3 regions of the Lysinibacillus sp. fkY74-1 genome follow, and region 3 is predicted to be linked to each of the others. Evidence: riboswitches for the same ligand, from Rfam matches in the RefSeq annotation. Region 3 holds a riboswitch; each other region holds the start of a gene.

The links. A riboswitch is a leader RNA that binds a small molecule or an ion and turns the genes downstream of it on or off. The one in region 3 is predicted to bind lysine.
Positions count from the first base shown of each region.
Region 1: another riboswitch for lysine. It lies ahead of ACE1MS_RS10775 (transporter substrate-binding domain-containing protein); the one in region 3 lies ahead of ACE1MS_RS01190 (amino acid permease).
Region 2: another riboswitch for lysine. It lies ahead of ACE1MS_RS16425 (aspartate kinase); the one in region 3 lies ahead of ACE1MS_RS01190 (amino acid permease).

Region 1 is NZ_CP170173.1:2,213,648-2,221,246, forward strand. Features, by position in the region: gene ACE1MS_RS10765 (2-oxoglutarate dehydrogenase E1 component) at 1-2,218, shown strand, start outside; gene odhB (2-oxoglutarate dehydrogenase complex dihydrolipoyllysine-residue succinyltransferase) at 2,310-3,566, shown strand; lysine riboswitch at 3,864-4,050, shown strand; gene ACE1MS_RS10775 (transporter substrate-binding domain-containing protein) at 4,169-5,026, shown strand; gene ACE1MS_RS10780 (amino acid ABC transporter permease) at 5,196-5,921, shown strand; gene ACE1MS_RS10785 (amino acid ABC transporter ATP-binding protein) at 5,934-6,668, shown strand; gene ACE1MS_RS10790 (DUF6501 family protein) at 6,940-7,137, shown strand; gene ACE1MS_RS10795 (toxic anion resistance protein) at 7,184-7,599, opposite strand, start outside.
Region 2 is NZ_CP170173.1:3,336,176-3,343,774, reverse strand. Features, by position in the region: gene ACE1MS_RS16440 (amino acid permease) at 1-469, shown strand, start outside; gene trxA (thioredoxin) at 589-900, shown strand; gene uvrC (excinuclease ABC subunit UvrC) at 1,019-2,809, shown strand; lysine riboswitch at 2,905-3,083, shown strand; gene ACE1MS_RS16425 (aspartate kinase) at 3,215-4,441, shown strand; gene ACE1MS_RS16420 (YslB family protein) at 4,532-4,966, opposite strand; gene ACE1MS_RS16415 (succinate dehydrogenase cytochrome b558 subunit) at 5,239-5,847, shown strand; gene sdhA (succinate dehydrogenase flavoprotein subunit) at 5,915-7,599, shown strand, end outside.
Region 3 is NZ_CP170173.1:237,636-245,234, forward strand. Features, by position in the region: gene ACE1MS_RS01180 (hypothetical protein) at 1-66, shown strand, start outside; gene ACE1MS_RS01185 (CynX/NimT family MFS transporter) at 125-1,357, opposite strand; lysine riboswitch at 1,509-1,685, shown strand; gene ACE1MS_RS01190 (amino acid permease) at 1,768-3,231, shown strand; gene ACE1MS_RS01195 (response regulator transcription factor) at 3,393-4,085, shown strand; gene ACE1MS_RS01200 (sensor histidine kinase) at 4,091-5,026, shown strand; gene ACE1MS_RS01205 (ABC transporter ATP-binding protein) at 5,164-6,087, shown strand; gene ACE1MS_RS01210 (ABC transporter permease) at 6,080-6,769, shown strand; gene ACE1MS_RS01215 (Nramp family divalent metal transporter) at 7,399-7,599, opposite strand, start outside.

The DNA.
Region 1 (7,599 bases), 2.0 Mb from region 3:
ATTTATCCATAAAACATTTGTAGGACAAAAGCGTTTCTCTGGTGAGGGCTTAGATACGCAAATTGTACTATTTGATGAAATCATTAAAACTGCAGAAGCGCTAAGTGTTGAAAAAGTACGTATTGGTATGGCACACCGTGGTCGCTTAAATGTTTTAACACATATTTTAAATAAACCTTATGACATGATGTTCTCTGACTTTGCACATGTATCAAATGATTTATTTATGCCGGAAAATGGTCGCCTTGAAATTACAAAAGGGTGGACAGGTGATGTGAAATACCATATGGGTGCTTCTTATAACCGTGATTCAGGTATGAATGTGAAACTTGCCTACAACCCATCTCACTTAGAAGTGGGCAACCCAGTAGTTCTAGGTGCTACTCGTGCAACACAAGATGACACTTCAAAGCCAGGTCAAGCGGTTCATGATCGTACAAAAGGCTTAGGAATCCTAGTACACGGTGATGCAGCATTCCCAGGTCAAGGTATCGTAACTGAAGTATTAAACTTCGCTAAAACTGAAGGATTTACAACTGGTGGTACTATTCATATTATCGCGAACAATATGATTGGTTTCACTACGGAACAATATGATTCTCGTTCTTCTGTTTACTCATCTGACCCAGCAAAAGGGTATGAAGTACCAGTAGTTCATGTGAATGCAGATAGTCCAGAAGCAGTGGCTCAAGTAGGTCGCTTTGCAGCTAACTATCGTCAAAAATTTGGTAAAGATATTGTTGTTGATTTAGTTGGTTACCGCCGTCACGGTCATAACGAAACAGATGATCCAACGGTTACAAACCCAGAAACATATAAATTAGTTTCTAAGCACGAAACTGTTCGTGCGTTATATGGTGCAGCATTAGTAGCAGAAGGTCTTGTATCAACTGAAGATGTAGCAGCATTAGATACAGCTATCTATGCAGAAATGCAAGCTGCTTACGATCATGTAAAAGAAATGGCTTCAAAAGATGAGCATCATCAATTAGAAATGCCAGAAGAATTAAAAGTAGAGTTCCCACAAATTGATACAGCAGTTGGTGCAGAACGTTTAGGTAAAATCAACGAAGAGCTTCTAGTGTTTGAAGAAAACTTCGAGCCACAGAAAAAGCTTGGAAAAATTTTAGAAAAACGTCGTGATGCATTTGCATCTGCAAAAATCGATTGGGGTCATGCGGAAACTTTAGCATATGCAACAATTATCCAAGATGGCACACCAGTACGTTTCACAGGTCAAGATGCTCAACGTGGTACTTTCTCACAACGTCACTTAGTGCTTCACGATAAAAACAATGGTAATGTCTTTACACCACTTCATCATATTTCTGGTGCAAGTGCATCCTTTACAGTACACAACTCACCACTGACTGAAGCAGGGGTAGTTGGCTTTGAGTATGGTTACAATCTAGAAAATGGCCATGTATTAACAGTTTGGGAAGCACAATTTGGTGACTTTGCGAATATGGCACAAGTAATGTTTGATAACTTCATTTCAGGGGCACGCTCTAAATGGGGTCAAAAATCTGGCATGGTGATTCTATTACCACATGGTTATGAAGGCCAAGGTCCAGAGCACTCTTCAAGCCGTATGGAACGTTATTTACAAATGTCAGCAGAAAATAACTGGTTTGTAGCAAACTGTTCAAATGCAGGTAACTACTACCACTTATTACGCCGCCAAGCAGCGTTATTAGGTACTGAAGGTGTTCGTCCACTTGTGGTTGTATCACCAAAATCATTATTGCGTCATCCATTAGCAGCAGCTAATGCTGAGCAATTAGCAGATGGTTCATTCCAAGAAGTGATTGAACAACCTGGCTTAGGTACAAAAACGGATGCTGTAGAGCGTATCGTATTAGGTACTGGTAAAGTGATGATCGACTTAGCAGATCGCGTGAAAGATGGAGAAGGTTTCGATCACTTACACATTGTTCGTGTAGAACAACTTTACCCATTCCCAAAAGAGCAAGTTGCTGGTATTATTGCTAAGTATCCTAATGCTAAAGAAATCGTATGGGTACAAGAAGAACCTAAAAACCAAGGCTCATGGAATTATGCTCTAGAAACATTATATGAACTTGCAGAAGGTAAAAAGCTTCGCTATGTAGGTCGTCCTGCAATGAGCTCAACTTCTGAAGGAGATGCAGATTCTCATAAAGCAGCTCAATCATCACTTATTGAAGAAGCAGTTGCTGAGCCAGTAAAGGTTAAATAATCACATATAAATATTGATAGCTGGGCTACTTGCCCATAAGCAGTAGCCCTTTTATGTGCATCATGCACGTTAATCAAAGGAGGAAATGAAAGTGGCTGAAATTAAAGTCCCTGAATTAGCAGAATCGATTACAGAAGGTAGTATCGCACAGTGGGTAAAAAAAGTGGGCGATCGCGTTGAAAAAGGTGAATTCATCGTTGAACTTGAAACAGATAAAGTAAACGCTGAAATCATTTCTGAAGAAGCAGGTGTATTAACACAAATTTTAGCTGAAGAAGGCGATACTGTACTAGTTGGTCAAGTTATCGCAATTGTAGAAGCAGGCGAAGGCGCAGCAGCTGCACCAGTAGCGGCAGCACCAGCTGAAGCAGCTCCAGCTCCAGCAGCGCCACAAGCAGCACCTGCAGCACCAGTAGCAGCAGCACCTGTAGTAGAAGAAACTTCTGGTGAGCGTGTCATTGCATCTCCAGCGGCACGTCGACTTGCACGTGAAAAAGGTATTGACCTTGCAGCGGTATCACCAGTAGATCCACAAGGCCGTGTACGTGTACAAGATGTAGCGGCACATGGTACAGCACCAGTAGTAGCAGCACCTACACCAGTAGCAACTACAGGTGGCCCAGTTGTATTCACACCAGCAGCTAATTCTGACCGTGTAACGATTGAAAAAATGAGCCGTCGTCGTCAAACAATTGCAAAACGTTTATTAGAAGTTAAACAATCAACAGCAATGTTAACAACATTCAACGAAATTGACATGACAAACATCATGGCACTTCGTAAACGTAAACAAGAAGAGTTTGTGAAAGCAAACGACATCAAACTTGGTTTCATGTCATTCTTCACTAAAGCTGTTGTTGCAGCACTGAAAAAATACCCATACGTAAACGCTCAAATCTCTGGCGATGAAATTCATTTAAATAACTTCTTTGATATCGGTATTGCAGTATCAACTGAAGAAGGTTTAGTAGTACCAGTTGTACGCGATGCGAATAGCAAAAACTTTGCAGAAATCGAAAAAGATATCGCTAACTTAGCGACAAAAGCTCGTGATAAAAAATTAGGCTTAAATGACATGGCTGGTGGATCATTCACAATCACAAATGGTGGTGTATTCGGTTCATTAATGTCAACACCAATTATGAACGGTACGCAAGCTGGTATTTTAGGTATGCACTCCATTGTAAACCGTCCGGTTGCAGTAAATGGTGAAGTTCAAATCCGTCCAATGATGTATGTAGCACTTTCTTACGATCACCGTATCATCGATGGAAAAGATTCTGTAGGATTCTTAAAAACAGTTAAAGAGTTAATCGAAAATCCTGAAGATTTATTATTAAATTCATAATTCCTTTAAACCCTGCAAACTTTGCAGGGTTTTTTCTTGGCTTCTGTATCACTAAAGTCATTAGTAATTTTGATAATCCAAAACTATTTACTTAGTATAAAAAGAATAGGTAGTAAAAATATGTTGTTTTCCAGCAGATATATGGATAAAAATACGTAGATTAATAATGGATAGGGCAAGCATAATACCCTAATATTGTCATTAGTCAGAAAAATGATAAAACTCTCTTGACGTACATACTAGTTTTATAGTAGTATCTAAATATCAATTAAATAAACAAACCTCACTAACAAACATCAGTGAGGTAGAGGCGCGGTATTTATTAGTTCATTGTTGAGTACAAGCAAACAAAGACGCAATGAAGAAGGAAATATCGCCGAAGTATAAAAGGAGCTCGTACTTTTATGCTGGGTCTGCAGTGAATAAGTGCAGGACTGTCCTAGTAAATTCATTTCCAGGTTTACTAGGTTGTGCTATCTCGGAAACATGGAATACTAGTGAGGATTTGGGCAACTGTCATAAAAGGTAAGACCTAAGTTCACAAGACTTAGGTCTTTTTTCGTACAGTTGTCTTATTTTTTTACAGAAAAGGGGAGTTTTTCATGAAAAGAAAATGGTTGTTAGTAATGATCTCTATCATGACGGCAATTGTGCTAGCTGCATGTGGCACTAGTGACAAAAAAGAAAGTAGTTCAGGTGATGCTGGCGCAGATAAAGAAGAAGGCGGCGGTGAATTCCGAATTGGAATGGAGGCGGGCTACCCACCATTCAACTGGACACAGCAAAACGATGCAAATGGAGCAGTAAAAATTGCAGATAACGCAGAGTATGCAGGTGGCTATGATGTACAAATGGCGAAAAAAATCGCTGAAGGTTTAGGCAAAGAATTAGTGATCGTCAAATTGGAATGGGACGGCTTAGTACCAGCGCTACAATCTAATAAAATTGATGCAATCATCGCGGGAATGTCGCCAACAGAAGAACGTAAGAAAACAATTGATTTTACTGAAAACTACTATACTTCTGATTTTGTAATGGTTATTAAAAAAGGTAGTAAATATGAAGGTGTCAAATCAATCCAAGATTTCTCTGGCGCAAAAATTACATCACAACTGAATACTTCCAACTACAATGTGATTGATCAAATTAAAGGTGTCAATAAACAAACAGCAATGGAAAGCTTCCCAGCGATGCGTGTAGCTTTAGAGGCAGGCAAAATTGATGGATATGTAGCCGAACGTCCTGAAGGAATTTCTGCGGCAGCTGCCAACGATAAATTCACATACGTAGCATTTGAAGAAGGCTTTGATACAGATCTTTCAAATACTTCGATTGCTGTAGGCTTACGTAAAGATGATGCTAATCTAGAAAAAATCAATGAAATCCTAAAAGGTATTTCTGAAGATGATCGTCAAGCGATAATGGAAGAAGCTATTTCTCAGCAACCAGCAGCACAATAAAAAAATGGCACGGACTAGTTGCTAGTCCGTGCACTATCATTTCATCATTATTAAAATGAGAACCTCTCTACATAATGATAATGTCCTAGCGAAATAAATCATAGACTAGTAGAAAAAGCTAGGGCACGAAAAAGATAGCAAGCAACATGACATTGTAAGGAGGAACATCATGAGTCTTGAATGGATACTTTCAATTATTGAAAACAACTGGCAAATGTTTTTACGAGGTGCGTATTATACGTTACTGATTTCGACTATAAGTACAATTATTGGTGCATTTATCGGATTTTTCATCGGAATTATGCATACGATTCCAGTTCGTAAAAAAGGTGTGAAATTTTATAGCTTAAAGCTTATTAATTTTATACTCACATGCTATGTTGAATTTTTCCGTGGTACACCAATGATTGTACAGGCTATGGTTGTCTACTATGGATTAGATATCGCATTTGGCATAGACATGCACTTTATTACAGCGGGGATTTTAGTCGTTTCACTTAATACAGGTGCCTATATGGCAGAAATTGTCCGAGGTGGTATCGTATCGATTGATAATGGTCAATATGAGGCAGCATCAGCTATCGGTATGAATCACTTCCAAATCATGCTTCACGTAGTCCTACCACAAGTAGCACGAAACGTACTGCCTGCGACAGGCAACCAATTAATTATGAATATTAAAGATACAGCTGTACTAAACGTTATTGGAGTAACAGAATTATTCTTCCAAACAAAATCAATCTCCGGTAACAACTTCCGTTATTTTGAATCGTTCTTTGTAGCTTGTATTCTTTATTTCATAATGACATTCACTGCATCACGAATCCTTCTCTATGTTGAAAAACGTTTAGATGGACCAGATGCCTATCAAAAAGAACAAAAAGAAGCAATATAGGGGGACGCACAAATGGCAGTCATTAAAATTGAACATTTAAGTAAATCATTTGGACGTAACCAAGTGTTAAAAGATGTTAATTTTCAAGTGGAAAAAGGAGAAGTTGTTTGCTTAATAGGCTCCTCTGGTTCAGGCAAATCCACTTTACTTCGTTGCATTAATTTATTAGAAACACCAAGTGGTGGGCAAATTATTTATCAAGGGGAAGACATCCTAGATGAAAAACACAATATCCAAGAATATCGAACACATTTAGGGATGGTATTCCAGCAATTCAATTTATTTAACAACCACAATGTTTTAAATAATTGTACGGTGGGGCAAATAAAAGTTTTAAAACGCTCGAAGAAGGAAGCAGAGGAAACAGCGCTTAAATATTTGAACATTGTTGGTATGGAACAATATGTAAACGCAAAGCCTCGACAGCTTTCAGGGGGGCAAAAGCAACGCGTAGCCATTGCCAGAGCATTATCCATGAATCCTGAAGTGATGCTTTTTGACGAACCTACATCAGCACTAGACCCTGAGATGGTAGGGGAGGTATTAAAAGTGATGCGTCAATTAGCTGATGCAGGCAATACGATGCTGATTGTAACGCATGAGATGGAGTTTGCCAAAGAGGTAGCAGATCGCGTAGTCTTTATGGATAAAGGTGTAATTGTCGAAGAGGGCCCACCATCACAGGTATTAATAAACCCTCAGCATGATCGGACGAAAGAGTTTTTAAAACGAACATTAAAGCAGTAGGACCTCATCAAAAAAAGTGAGTCCTATAATAGAGACTCACTTACTTTCTGGAATTCCATTCTGCATAAAGGACAAAGCAGATTACGAATGCTATTGCAATAATAAAAAACCATTGTGGTACACCGCCAAAGCTCATCATAACACCTCAAATGTAAAATTATTTTTGGATAGATTAGGTATTGTATTTCTTTTTTCTCCACAAAAGCCTAAAAATATTATAAAATAGGCATTAGACATTAGCTTTATGCTAGTAAAGAGAGGTAGAGAGAATATGTTACATTTAAAATGGAAAGATGCGCCAACATTACGAACAGTGACTTGCAAACATACCAATGCATCAAAATACCTAGTATCAAATGTTTTAACAGTAGGAAAAGAATATGAAGTAAAAAATGAAACAGAAGAGTTCATTTTTATCATTGATAACACTGGCAACGTCGGTGGCTACTATAAAGATTATTTTGCATAAAAAGAAGATAGGGTGGTTCAGATCATTTACTGAGCCACCCTTTTTTTCATGAATCCCTCTGATAGCCTCTTATATCCGTCGTATTTTGCAACTGTTGCTTTTCCTGTTCCGTCGCCGTATGTAAGGCGAACACATCTTTTATAGCTGTTTGTAGCTCATATTGCGTTTCCTTAAATTTCGATACTTGCTGTTCGAATGAAGGTCTTGCAAAACGATCCTGTGTCTGTAATAATCGTTCCTCAAGCTGTGCATAATGATGATCCATATGCATGGATAGCATCATTGCTAGTTGATTTTTCCATAAAGGAATTAATGTGACAATGGAAAACTCAATTTTTTCAGCTAATGTTTGATTCGCTTGCTGTATCATACGAATTTGTGGTGCCGTTTGTAGGGCTACTTGTTGAGAAACCTGTAAATCATAAATACGTTGATCCAGCCTCTCAATTTGTGCAGCGAAAT
Region 2 (7,599 bases), 1.5 Mb from region 3:
TATTATTTCTTCTATGAATTCGGGCCTTTATGGTTCGTCACGTGTACTTTATACACAAGCAGTAGACGGGCGTGTTCCTAAAATTTTTGCTCAATTATCCAAAAGAAATGTTCCCGTATATGCGATTTTGATGTGTACATTAGCGTTATATTTAGGTGTCATCGTTTCGTTATATGCTGGAAGCAAGACATTTGATTTTCTGATGGGATCACTTGGATATACTGTGCTATTTATTTGGTTAATTATTGCCATAGCTCATCTGAAATCAAGAAAAAAACAATCAGCAAACTCAAGTGTGTATGAAGTGAAATGGTACCCTTATACTACATGGATTGCGATTATTGCACTGAGTACGATCTTAATTGGTATTATTTTTACCACTTCAATAATCGTGACGGGTATTACATTAGCCATCTACATTTTTATTACGTTAACTTATTTATGGAAAGGCCGTTATCAACAAAATTAATCGGTACGTTTAATTTTCGACAAGGATTTTCATAAAAAATACATTACAGGCAGATTGTTCGCTCAAGTGAATTTATCCATGCTATACTACAATCATAGTAAGTTTAAGGAGGATTTCAAATGGCAATTGTACATGCAACAGATGCTACGTTCCAAAGTGATATTAAAGAAGGGTTAGTATTAGTGGACTTTTGGGCTGCTTGGTGCGGACCTTGTAAAATGATCGGGCCAGTTCTTGAGGAAATGGACGCTGCAGGTAGCGCGGCTAAAATTGTAAAAGTTGACGTAGATAATAACCAAGGTACTGCAGCTGAGTATCAAATCATGTCAATCCCATCATTATTATTATTTAAAGATGGAGAATTAGTTGACAAAACTGTAGGCTTCCAACCAAAAGAAGCTTTAGAAGCATTTATCGCAAAACATGCGTAATGAATGAAGTTCACAAAAGCCGGACCATCAATTGATGTGTTCGGCTTTTTTTCGTTATATACTATAGAAAGATAAAATGATTTATTGAGGGGAATTTTAAGTAGGAGGCAGGTAGGTAATGAACGATTTAATCAAGCGTAAACTGGATATTCTACCAGATCAGCCTGGCTGCTATTTGATGAAGGATCGACAGGGGACCATTATATATGTCGGGAAAGCGAAGGTACTGAAAAATCGTGTCCGTTCATACTTTACAGGAACACATGAAGGTAAAACGCAAAGACTTGTAAGCGAAATAGAAGATTTTGAGTATATCGTGACATCATCAAATATAGAAGCACTTATTTTAGAGCTGAATCTCATTAAACTGCATGACCCAAAATACAATGTCATGTTGACCGATGATAAGACGTATCCGTATTTAAAAATTACGAATGAAAAACATCCTCGTCTAATTACGACACGTAAAGTAAAAAAGGACAAAGCTAAATATTTTGGACCGTATCCTAATGCCTATGCGGCAAGTGAAACAAAGAAGCTGTTGGATCGCTTATATCCACTACGAAAATGTGTGCAACTACCTTCAAAAGTTTGTTTGTATTATCATATGGGCCAATGTATAGCACCATGTGTGAAAGAAATTGAAGGTCACGTTTATCAGGAAATGATTGAGGATATGACGAAGTTTCTTAACGGTGGAGTTGAGGCAGTCAAAAAGGAGCTTGAAGTAAAAATGCTTGCGGCTGCTGAAAACTTGGAGTTTGAACGAGCTAAGGAGTTTCGTGATCAAATTGCTCATATAGATACGGTTATGCAAAAGCAAAAAATAGTATCAAGTGATACGACCAACCGCGATGTCTTTGGCTATGCTGTGGAAAAAGGATGGATGTGTGTACAGGTTTTCTTCGTTCGCCAAGGGAAGCTGATCGAACGGGATGTTTCTATTTTCCCCATCTATCAAGATCCAGAGGAAGAGTTCCTAACCTTTGTAGGACGGTTTTATGAAAAACCAGAACATATTAAGCCAAAAGAAGTCTTTATTCCACAAGCAATTGATGGTGCGATTTTAACGGAATTATTAGGCATTAAAGTTCTTACACCAAAAAGAGGTCAAAAGAAGGAGTTGGTGGATTTAGCGACGAAAAATGCTGAAATTGCAGTTGCCGCTAAATTCCAGCTTATCGAACGGCAGGAAGAACGTACTATTGGTGCATGTGAGGCACTAGGCGATGCAATGGGTATAACGACACCATTACGAATTGAAGCTTTTGATAATAGTCATATGCATGGAACGGACGCAGTATCTGCAATGGTTGTTTTCATTGATGGCAAGCCTGCCAAAAAGGAATATCGCAAATATAAAACTCGGACAGCAGCTAAGCATGATGATTATGGTGCTATGCAAGAGGTCATTCGCCGGCGCTATATTCGTGTTTTGAAGGAAGGTCTTCCACTACCAGATTTAGTGCTAATAGATGGTGGTAAAGGTCAAATGGAAGTAGCACGAGAAGTATTAGAGGATGAGCTAGGACTTGTTATACCTATTGCTGGTTTAGCAAAGGATGACAAGCATAATACATCGCAACTATTGTTTGGTGATCCGCCCGAGGTCATTGCCTTAAAACGTACAAGTGACGGTTTTTATTTATTACAACGAATTCAAGATGAAGTCCACCGTTTTGCGATTACCTTTTTACGTCAACAGCATGAAAAGCATGCTATCCAATCTGTGCTGGATCAAATTGAGGGTGTCGGTCCAAAACGAAAACAGCAGCTACTTAAACACTTTGGGTCCGTTAAGAAAATACGTGAGGCTAGTGAGCTGGCTTTACAGGAAGCCGGGATGCCAGCTAATTTAGCAAGTCATATTTATGCCTATTTTCAGCAGGAGTCATTGTCAAAGGAATAGACATATGCTAAGGTTATAAATAACATTGTTGTCCAATGTTAACAGCCCACTTGTTTTAATGAGGGCGAACATAAATTTAATACATTCACTTTTAAGGTGATGATAGAGGTGCAAGATTCAAAAGTAGCGCAATAGAGGATGAACAAATCCTAAGACATTGCGTGAAAGGGGAGCTTGCCGAAGTACAGTAATGTTGTTTCCACTGTTGTACTGGTTTTGCATTTAAGAAATGTAAGACTGTCGATTCTACAAGTTTCGGAGAGCTATCACACATGCGCAAGTTTCATTTATTGTACATGTTAGAGGCAGCTTTCACGTTTTGTGAAGGCTGCCTTTTAGTTTTCTAGAGGCTGTTTTACACCTTATATTAGGTGAATTACCAGACTGGAAAGGAGAACAAAAGAAATGTCTAGAATAGTGATGAAATTTGGAGGGGCTGCATTAGCATCACCCGAACAAATTCAAGAGGCTGTACGAAAAGCGATTGCTGAAAAAGATAGAGGTTTCGATGTGGTAGTAGTAGTAGCTGCAATGAGACAAACGATACAAGACGTGAAAATGAGCGTACTTCATTTCACAGATGATGTGTCAAAACGTGAATTAGACGCAGTTGTGTCTTCATGCTCTCAGCTATCAAGCTCAGTCTTTGCCATTGCGTTACAAGAAGCTGGCTATAATGCGGTGTCATTAACAGGCTGGCAGGCTGGTATTTACACGGATCATATGTATAGTCATGCACGGATAGATCATATCGATGTTAGTCGTATCGAAGAACATTTAATGCAAGGACAAATCGTCGTTATTGCTGGAGATCAAGGCATTGACAATGACCACAATATAACAACGCTTGGGAAAGGTGGGACCGAAACGACAGCCGTCGCACTTGCTGTTGCATTAGATGCCGAGCGGACAGACATATACACGAATGTTGACGGTGTGTATACAGCAGATCCACGCTTTGTTGTACAGGCACAAAAACTACAGGAAATTTCCTATGATGAAATGTTAGAGATAGCTCATTTAGGATCACAGGTCATACATCCACGTGCAGTTGAGTTAGCTAAAAAGTTTCAAATACCAGTTATCATACGCTCTAGTTTAGTGGAGTCAGTAGGTACTTTATTGAAGGAGGAAGTAGAGATGGAGAAAAATTTAATAGTTCGTGGTGTTGCCTTTGAATCAGATGTTATTCGTTTAACAATTGGCTATGATGCATATTCGGGTGCTTCATTAGCGGATATATTTTCAACTCTTGCTGAAAATCGCATCAACGTGGATATTATTGTTCAAGCCATTATTGATGGATTAAAACCAACTGTGTCCTTTTCAATTTTGAAAGAAGAATTTGCGGAAGCATTACGTGTTTTAGAGGACAGTAAAGTATCGCTTGGCTTTAGCTTTGCTGATTTCGAAATTGGATTAGCAAAAGTTTCTATTGTTGGCTCTGGTATGGTTTCTAATCCAGGTGTCGCTGCCCGTATGTTCGACCGGTTACGTCGTGAAAATATCCCTGTGAAGATGGTCAGCACCTCGGAAATTAAAGTGTCTGTTGTAGTTCCGCAGGATGAAATGATTCGTGCGGCAAATGCATTACATGATGAATTTAATTTAGAGCAGGCTCTTTACATATAATAATAGAAGAAACAGCATTTTCTGTCATTGTCCGAAATAAAAGGAAGGATTGTCATCCCGTTTATTGATTGGGGAGACAATCCTTTTTTGTTACTCTGTTGGGATCGTATGCATGATCCGTTCCTTTACGTCCCATTTGACTGTAAACATAACGTAATGTTGCTTTTCACGTTTTTCATCATAGCATTCTGTTAAATAGCCTTTAGCTAGCTGAATTTGTTCAGCTATAAATCCTGCCTCAAGTCTAAAGCTACGTTGTTTGATTTGTAATATTTCAGGGTCGTTTGTCAACTGGAAAATGCGTCCGTCTTTCGATTCTTTCATGAGCTCTAATGTACCCCAACAGGCATCTGCGAAAAATGCGATAAGTTCGTCTTGACTTTTACATGGAAACTTACGCGCAAGCTCTTTGCCTGCCCAATAAAGGACATCATTCTCATGTTTACCGAGTATAGAAGATAGAATATGATCGCGAATGATCTCATAACCAAAGGAAGAGATTGTAGGAGATGGAGTGTTTAACATTGTTATCCTTCTTTCTTAGAATTTTCTTAAAATTTAACGTTAATAAAGTAATGGTAGATTTTTCGAGAAAAAACGACGCATTATGCACTAGATTAGTTCTTTAATAAGCTCTATGAAAAACTTCGAGTTGCCTTGACGCTCGTAGCTCTTGAGAGTACAATAAACATGTCATAATATTGTACCATGATGAAATACACAGTCAATGAAGTATCATTTACAAAATGATGACTTCTTTTGTTGTGCTATTTTAAGTACTAAGGGGGGTAACAGTCTTGTCGAAAGATCGAGAGTTTTTATGGCGTCGCTTACATTCTCTACTTGGGATCATTCCAGTAGGTCTGTTTTTAACGATGCACCTGTTCATTAACTTTACAGCAACAGGCGGGGCAGATAGTTATAACGATGCTACCGCAGTAATGGAGAAGATTCCATTCCTTATCCTAGTTGAATGGATTGTCATCTATATTCCATTGATGTTCCATGCATTTTATGGAGTGTTCATTGCATTCACTGCTACACCAAACACAGGACGTTTCAGCACATACCGTAACTGGATGTTCTCATTACAACGTTTCACAGGTGTATTCCTAGTGATTTTCATTGCATGGCATATTTTCCAAACTCGTATTCAAAAAGCACTTGGCACACACGTTGATTACGACATGATGGCGAATATCGTTGCTAATCCATTCATGCTTGGATTCTACATTGTTGGTATTTTATCAGCAACTTTCCACTTATCTAACGGTTTATGGGCATTCCTAGTAAGCTGGGGTATTACACAATCTCCACAGGCTCAAAAGATTGCTACTTACGTAACAAACATCATTTTCGTAATTCTAAGTGTAGTTGGTATTGCTGCTATTTTAGCTTTTGTATAATTCCATAGAAAGCTACGATAGAGCAAATGCAATCAATGCAATTTTTTAAGAGGAGTGAGAAATAATCATGGCGAAAAGCAAAATAATTGTTGTCGGCGGTGGTCTTGCCGGTCTGATGGCAACGATTAAAGCAGCTGAAGTTGGTACTGAAGTTGATTTATTCTCATTAGTTCCTGTAAAACGCTCACACTCTGTTTGTGCGCAGGGCGGAATTAATGGTGCGGTAAATACTAAAGGTGAAGGGGATTCTCCATGGATCCACTTTGATGATACAGTATATGGTGGTGACTTTTTAGCGAACCAACCACCAGTTAAGGGTATGTGTGATGCAGCCCCTGGGATTATCCATTTAATGGACCGTATGGGTGTTATGTTCAACCGTACACCAGAAGGATTATTAGATTTCCGTCGTTTTGGTGGTACTTTAATGCACCGTACAGCTTTCTCTGGTGCAACAACTGGTCAACAATTACTATATGCGCTTGATGAGCAAGTTCGTTCTCATGAAGTAGCTGGTTTAGTAAATAAATATGAGCACTGGGAATTCCTTGGTGTTATTATCGATGAAGACGGCGTGTGCCGTGGTATCGTAGCGCAAGATATGCGTACAGAAGAAATTAAATCATTCCGTGCAGACGCTGTTATTATGGCGACTGGTGGCCCTGGTATTATTTTCGGTAAAACAACAAACTCTGTTATTAACACAGGTTCTGCTGCTTCTATCGTTTACCAACAAGGTGCTTCATATGCGAATGGTGAGTTCATCCAAATTCACCCAACAGCGATTCCTGGAGATGACAAAAACCGTCTAATGTCAGAATCAGCTCGTGGTGAAGGTGGTCGTATTTGGACTTATAAAGACGGTAAACCTTGGTACTTCTTAGAAGAGAAATACCCAGCTTATGGTAACTTAGTACCACGTGATATTGCAACACGTGAAATTTTCGACGTTTGTGTAAACCAAAAACTTGGTATCAATGGCGAAAACATGGTATACCTAGATCTTTCACATAAAGATCCACATGAGTTAGACGTTAAACTTGGTGGTATCATTGAAATCTACGAAAAATTCGTAGGAGATGACCCACGTAAATTACCTATGAAGATTTTCCCAGCAGTTCACTATTCAATGGGTGGATTATGGGTTGACTACAACCAAATGACTGAAATTCCTGGTCTATTTGCAGCAGGTGAGTGTGATTACTCTCAACACGGTGCCAACCGTCTTGGTGCGAACTCATTATTATCTGCTATCTATGGCGGTATGGTTGCAGGACCAAACGCAGTAGATTATGTAAAACATCTTAAAAAGCATGCAGAAGATATTCCACAAGAGATTTACGATGCTCGCGTAACAGAAGAACAAGCGAAATGGGATGCTATCATGAAAATGGAAGGCACAGAAAACGCTTACTTACTGCATAAAGAGCTTGGTGAAATGATGACTGCTACAATGACTGTAGTACGTTACAATGATCAGCTTGAAGATACATTGAAAAAACTTGATGACCTTACTGAGCGTTGGAACAACATCAACATTAACGATACGCAAAAATGGAGTAATCAAGGCGCACACTTTACACGTCAGCTTAAAAATATGTTAGTGCTTGCGAAAGTAATGACAAAAGGCGCATTATTACGTAATGAATCTCGTGGTGCGCACTATAAACCTGATTTCCCTAATCGTGATGACGAGCAATTCTTGAAAACAACAATGGCGAAGTTTGACCCAACTACTGGTAATCCAATCAT
Region 3 (7,599 bases):
ATTAAGGCATATATCAAGAGCGCAACAGAGGAACTTTCGGAACTACTAGCCTTACTAAAACATTAGAAAAAAGGAATTGATATAGACAAAAAGCAGATGGTTTAGCTTCCCCATCTGCTTAAATCTAATGGACATATTCATCTTTAGATGCTCGCATGGAGCATAAGAAGAGTGTCATAGCTACAACAACAAAGAGCCAACCTGCAATATTCCAACCACCAAACAGATCATGGAGGTATCCGAAAAGAATTGGACCAATGGCAGCGAATAAATAGCCTAATGATTGTGCAAATCCTGATAGATCAGCGGCTTCAAATGCTGTACGCGTACGGAGTGTGAAGAACATCATTGCTAATGCGAATGAAGCCCCACCTGCTAAACCTAGAAGAATCATCCATAATATCCCCATAGTTGTCCACTCCATCACAACGCCGACAAATCCTACTAAATAGAACGATGTAAACATGAGGACAAGTGGTCTCTGTGAAGTCATTTTACCGGCAATAATAGGGACAACCAATGCCATGGGAACTTGTGAAAATTGCATAATAGAAAACATCCAACCAGCTTTATCAGGAGCCAATCCCTGCGCAATATAAATTTCAGGAATCCAAGCTGCTGTTGTATAAAATAATAAAGATTGTAACCCCATTGCACCTGTTACTGCCCATGTAACAGGTGATTTCCAAAGAGGTTTACCTGTTTTTTTGGAGGTAGTAGCTGGTTTTGGCTTATTTAATTTCAATTGAGGTATCCAGATTAAAATGGTTAATACGACTAATATAAGCGCCACAGCCAATGCCCCTTGCCAACCTAGTGAAGAATTAGCTATTGGATAACTAATACCAGCTCCAAGCCCCGCTGTTAAGTTCATCGACATAGTGAAAAATGCCATCAATAATCCTACATGATAAGGAAATTTTAATTTTAATAATCCTGGAATCAACACATTTCCAAATGATATTGCTACGCCAATGAGCACTGTACCAAATACAAGTAACCCTGTTGTACCGAGGGAGCGTAGTACAATACCTAAGGCCAATAAAATAGTGGATAAAAATAAGGTTAGCTCAAGCCCAAGTTTTCGTGCTACAACTGGTGCGAACGGTGATATGATGGCAAAAGCAAGCAATGGTATAGTTGTAAGAAACCCAGCTAGAACATTGGAAATACCAAGGTCGTCGCGTATAAAGGATACAATTGGACCCACAACAGTTAGTGGCATGCGTAATGTAGATGCTATAAATATTACGCCAAAAACTAATAATAAAGTTGTTCCCTTCCAGCTAATTTTTCTACTTGGGAAGCTGGAGGAATGATCATTTAAAGTCAAAATAATTCCCCCTGTTATAACCATTCTAATTGAACTACTATAACACTTTATCACACTATTAAAAATAGTGGAAAATTCACAAAATACAGAACTTTTATAGTTATATTGAAATGTCTTAGGTCTTATGTTAATATAGTAAACATCATAAATTTAATAATTATATGCCTCATGTTTGTATTGAGGTAGAGGTCGCGATATTTATAAGTAAGCTAATTGAAATGACAAGCATTGAAGAGATTAGCTGAAAGGAAATATTGCCGAAGTGTGAGGGGACTTGAAAACCTCATGCTGGGGCTGTCTCCGAAAGGAACAGAACTGTCACGTTTGTACAACGTGTTGAGCTATCATTTAGGAAAAACTGAGGATTAACTTAGCCATCACATTGTTCATGTGATGGCATTTTTTTGCCTCATAAATAGGAAGGAAGCTATATCGTGAGTGAAATAAAAATCAATCAGCTCGGCCATAAAGCACCGAAGCTGAAAAAAGAATTAAAAAGCCGTCATATCACAATGATTTCTTTAGGCGGTACAATTGGTACGGGGCTATTTTTGGCTAGTGGTGGTGCTATTGCACAAGCCGGTCCGGGAGGCGCATTGCTTGCCTATGCCTTAATCGGTATTATGGTATATTTTTTAATGACAAGTTTAGGTGAAATGGCTGCCTATATGCCGTCCTCAGGATCTTTTAGTACGTATGCGACAAAATTTGTAGATCCCGCTTTAGGTTTTGCACTGGGCTGGAACTACTGGTATAACTGGGCAATTACGATTGCGGCAGAGATTGCGGCAGTATCATTAATTATGAAATATTGGTTCCCAAATAGCTCATCAGCACTTTGGACAGTATTATTTATTGTGATTGTACTGACATTTAATTTATTGTCTGTAAAGAGCTATGGGGAAAGTGAATATTGGTTTGCGATGATTAAAGTGGCTACGGTCATTGTATTTATTATTATTAGCTTATTAATGATTTTTGGTATTTTGGGTGGACAAGCACCTGTAGGTTTTACAAATTTCTTTATTAGTGATGGGCCATTCCATGGAGGCTTCCTTGCAACATTTGGTATTTTCCTTGCGGCAGGATTTTCATTCCAAGGAACAGAGCTACTTGGGATTACTGCAGGTGAAACAGATGATCCAGGAAAAAATATACCGAAGGCAGTAAAATCTGTGTTTTGGCGAATTATTTTATTTTATATTTTAGCCATTGCTGCTATCGGGATGTTGATTCCATTTACAGATGAGCGCTTATTATCGGAAGATATCGCTGTATCCCCATTTACACTCGTTTTTGATCGCTTAGGTATTGCTTTTGCTGCTTCCTTAATGAATGCCATTATTTTAACGGCTATGCTATCAGCAGGTAATTCTGGATTGTATGCATCTTCACGTATGCTATGGCAATTAGCAGTGGATGGTCATGCTCCTAAATTCTTTGCAAAGTTAAGTCGTCGAGGCATTCCAATTTATGCACTAATCGCAACATTAGCTGTAGGCTGTGTAGCGTTTTTAGCGTCATTCTTTGGTGATGGGGTCGTTTATATTTGGCTTTTAAATGCCTCTGGGATGTCAGGTTTTATTGCTTGGCTAGGTATTGCATTTAGTCATTATCGTTTCCGTCGTGCCTTCGAAGCTCAGGGCTTAGATCCAAAGCTATTACCGTATAAAGCAAAGCTATACCCATTCGGTCCACTATTCGCCTTTACGATTTGTATGATTGTTGTAATTGGACAGAATTACACAGCGTTTATCGGTGATACAATCGATTGGTATGGTATCCTTGTTTCTTATATCGGTATTCCCCTGTTCCTATTGCTATGGCTGGGGTACAAAATTAAACATAAAACAAAAATGCTTCCTCTTAAAGATTGTGATTTAAAAGTAGAAAATTAAACGAAAAGCTGTTCTATAAACCGTTGTATGATGGTTGATGGGACAGCTTTTTTATATATAGACCTTTAAAATTATTACTAAACCAATATCATATATATGGTAATATACTATAGATATGGAAGTGTGATTTTTGACTTTCTGGTAGGGAGAGGTGCATGGAAATGCAAAAACATATTTTACTAGTGGAAGATGATGAGGCTATTCGCGATATGGTAGCGAATTTTTTATTATTGGAAGGCTTCGATGTCACCACTGCAAATAATGGAGAAGAGGCATTACAATATTGTTTAAATCAAACTTTTGATTTAGTTATACTAGATATTATGATTCCTAAGCTTAATGGATTAGAGGTTTTAAAAGTAATTCGAGAACAGGCAGCACTTCCAATCATCATTATGTCTGCAAAGGATAGTGATGTAGATAAAGCGCTTGGGTTGGGATTAGGGGCAGATGATTATATTGCTAAGCCATTTTCTATGCTGGAATTCTCTGCTCGCGTAAAGGCCGTTATTAGACGAGCAACAAAATACGCTGGCCAAACAGATCACAAACAAGATGTAGTAGTCATAGGCCATTTAAAGATAGATATTGTTAATTTTTCTATAAATAAAAATGGACTGGAAGTAAAGCTAACATCAAAGGAATTTGCCATCTTAAAGCTATTTGTAACAAACCGAAACCGAGTTTTTACGAAGGAGCAAATTTATCAGCTAATATGGAAAGATGCATATTATGGTGATGAAAATATTATTAATGTACATATTCGAAGGCTACGCGAAAAAATTGAAGATGATCCATCCAACCCCCAGTACATTAAAACACTGTGGGGAATTGGCTACAAATTTGAAGGATAGCAGATATGATCATCATTCTATTCATTATCATTTTGGTGCTTATAGGAATTGTTATTTTTCAATGGAAAACAAAAAAAGAACAAAATCAGACGGTCCAATATATGTATGAAAAACTTCAAATCATCGTTCAAGAACAAAGTAACGAAAAAATTTTGGTAACTACGAGCAATACACAAGTTCAACAGCTACTTATTTCAATAAATGCTTGGCTGGACTATCACCAAAAAGTTCAGGCGACCCATCGGAAAATGGAAGATTCCATGAAAAAAATGTTGGCCAACATTTCACATGATTTAAAAACGCCCTTAACGGTTGTGCTAGGCTATATTGAAATGCTTCAGCTCCAAGGCTCAGCTAGTGAGGAAGAACGCCAAAGACTATTAGCAGGCGTGCATGCTAAAACATTAGAAGTATTAAAAATCATTCATACATTTTTTGATCTTGCCAAATTAGAGGCTGGAGATACAGATTATCCAATCACTAAAATCAATGTTTGTGAAATTAGCCGAAAAAATATATTATCATTTTACGATATGGTGACGTCGATGGGATTAGATATCAATATTACAATTCCTGAAACGCCTATGTATGCCCTTGGCAATGAAGAAGCATTAAATAGGGTTCTCAACAATCTTTTATCCAATGCTCTTGCCTATGGAGCGGATGGCAATGTAATGGGCTTAACTATAAGAAATGATGACACGAGTATTTATATAGATGTATGGGATTGTGGTAAAGGAATTGATGAATACCATATTGATAATGTATTTGAGAGAATGTACACGCTAGAGGACTCTCGCAATAAATCCTTTCAGGGGAGTGGCCTCGGTTTAACGATTACAAAGCGATTAGTGGAAATGATGGATGGTTCCATCCAGTTATCAAGTATTCCCTATAAAAAGACCATTTTTACCATTGCTTTAAAACGAATGACGTATTGAAATCACATGCTTGTAGAGCTTTTATGGTGCTTTACAGGCTTTTATTATGCGCTTAAGAAATTTGTAAGAATCAAGTAATAAATTAGAGAGCTTCATTTTTTATAATGACAATAGCCACATTTGAGGGAGAGATTGACATGACATACATTGTGAAAACAAACCAGCTTACGAAAGTGTACGAAGGAAAAGAAGTGGTTTCTGCTGTCAATATGAACGTGAAGAAGGGGGAGATTTATGGTTTTTTAGGCCCTAATGGAGCGGGTAAAACGACAGTGATGAAGATGCTAACAAATTTGACGAAGCCAACAAGCGGAGATGTTGAAATATTTGGTGAGAGGTTGACCGATCAATCGTATGAGATATTAAAAAGAATGGGAACGATTATTGAATATCCTATTTTCTATGAAAAATTAACGGCTAGAGAAACTTTAGAACTGCATTGCGAATATATGGGGTATTACAATAAGCAGGAAATAGCTCATGTACTTAACCTTGTAAAATTAACAAATACAGAGGAAAAAAGGGTAAAAGATTTTTCACTAGGGATGAAACAAAGACTAGGTATTGCCCGTGCTATTATTACAAAGCCAGAGCTCCTAATTTTAGATGAGCCAATTAATGGACTAGACCCTATTGGGATTAAAGAGTTGAGAGAGCTTTTCAAAATGCTCTGTATGGAGTATGGCATTACAATTATTATCTCTAGTCATATATTAGGGGAAATTGAACAGTTGGCCGATACAATTGGTGTCATCAAGGAAGGTAGACTCATTACTGAAGTAACGATGGATACGATAAATCGTAATCAAGCCGACTATATTGAAGTGATTGTAAACGATGGTAAGAAGGCTGCCTTTATTTTAGAAAGTAAATTAAAAATGGCTAATTTCAAGCTGATGGATGACAATTCTATACGAATTTATGATTTGACCGTATCCCAAAAAGTTCTAACAAAAACATTGATTGAACATGACATTGAGATAGAGGAGATTAGCAAGAAAACAAGCACATTAGAGGATTACTTCCTTAAGCTAATAAATGGAGGGATTGTTCATGCTTAATTTAATGCGTTTAGAAATGAAAAAATATCATTTAAGCTCCTATTTTAAAAGTGCTATGTTTGCTAACATTATTATTTTAGGTTTTATGTTTATGATTTTATTTATTTCTAAAATAGAAGAGGAAGTTGGTATTGAAAATTATGAAATGGCTTTAAGTGTCATTGATTCATTTGTCAGAGCGGTATTTATTATTTTTGCAGCTACTTTAATAGCTAAGCTGATCATTGGAGAATATAAGTTTAAAACAATCACATTGGCCTTCATGTATCCTGTAAGCCGAAAGAAATTAATCGCTGCTAAGCTTGCAATTGTCATGATTTTTACCTTTAGTGTAATCATCATTTCCAATGTCTTGATTACAACCATCTTTTGCATCGTAAGCGATAAATTTGATTTAATTCCTGATGTATTATCTAATACTTTAATCATGCAACATATACCATCTGTATTCATGAATGCAATTGCTGCCTCAGGGATAGCATTAATTCCGTTGTATTTCGGTATGAGAAAATACTCTATTCCAGCAACAATTATTTCAGCTATTCTAATTGTATCAGTGACTTCATCCAATACAGGTAACTTCACATTAAATGACATCATTATTATTCCAATCTCACTAGCAATCTTAGGTGTTAGTATTGCCTACCTAGCTATCCGTAATATTGAGAAGGTCGATGTTTAATGAAAGAGCCAGTATAAGTTTTGTTGATATCGAACGATGATGATAGCAATTTGATCGTTTGTAACACTCACATAGTTGGTCTTGTAAAATAGGTAACTAAACTTATTAAATATAAAAAGAAATTAACGTATAGCAATAAAAATAAGTAATTAGAATCCCATAATAGAAATTTAATTAAAATAGAAAAGGAAGTGGCCAATAAAATAGTTAATAACAGATTTCCTTTTTTGGCATAGTGGCATTGAATAACTATTAATACAATAATAATAAGTATAGGAATATAAAATTTCATGAAAAAAACCTCCTATTTATAATTAAAAAAATTACTAAAATGTAAATGTGTGTAATAAAAATCTTATATTTATTTGGAGGTGATTACAATGAAATTAAGAATTCTACACTTGTTGCTGTATTATCAACTGTAGTTTCTGCAACTGCTTCAGCTGCCCCACAAGATGTGTCTACTTAAGGTTTCCCTTTTGCATGCACCGGTCCTTGTAGGGATAGATAATATCCGATAGTATTAAAATCAGCTATAATTGTCTCCTATAGATGGTTATAGATTATCAACAAAAAGGCATCGAGATTTTTCTTCTCGATGCCTTTTGTTAGTCTATTAATTCACTATTTTATCCAAATATTGTTTCGCTTAGTAAGTAAATATTTAATGCCACTACGATCACAACTACAAACCAGCCTAAAATAGTAGTAATACGGTGGTTCACTAAACCGCCCATAATGTCCCGTTTGCTTGTAAACATAACGAGAGGGACGAGGGCAAATGCAATACCAAAAGATAACACAACCTGACTAAGAACAAGCGCATAGGT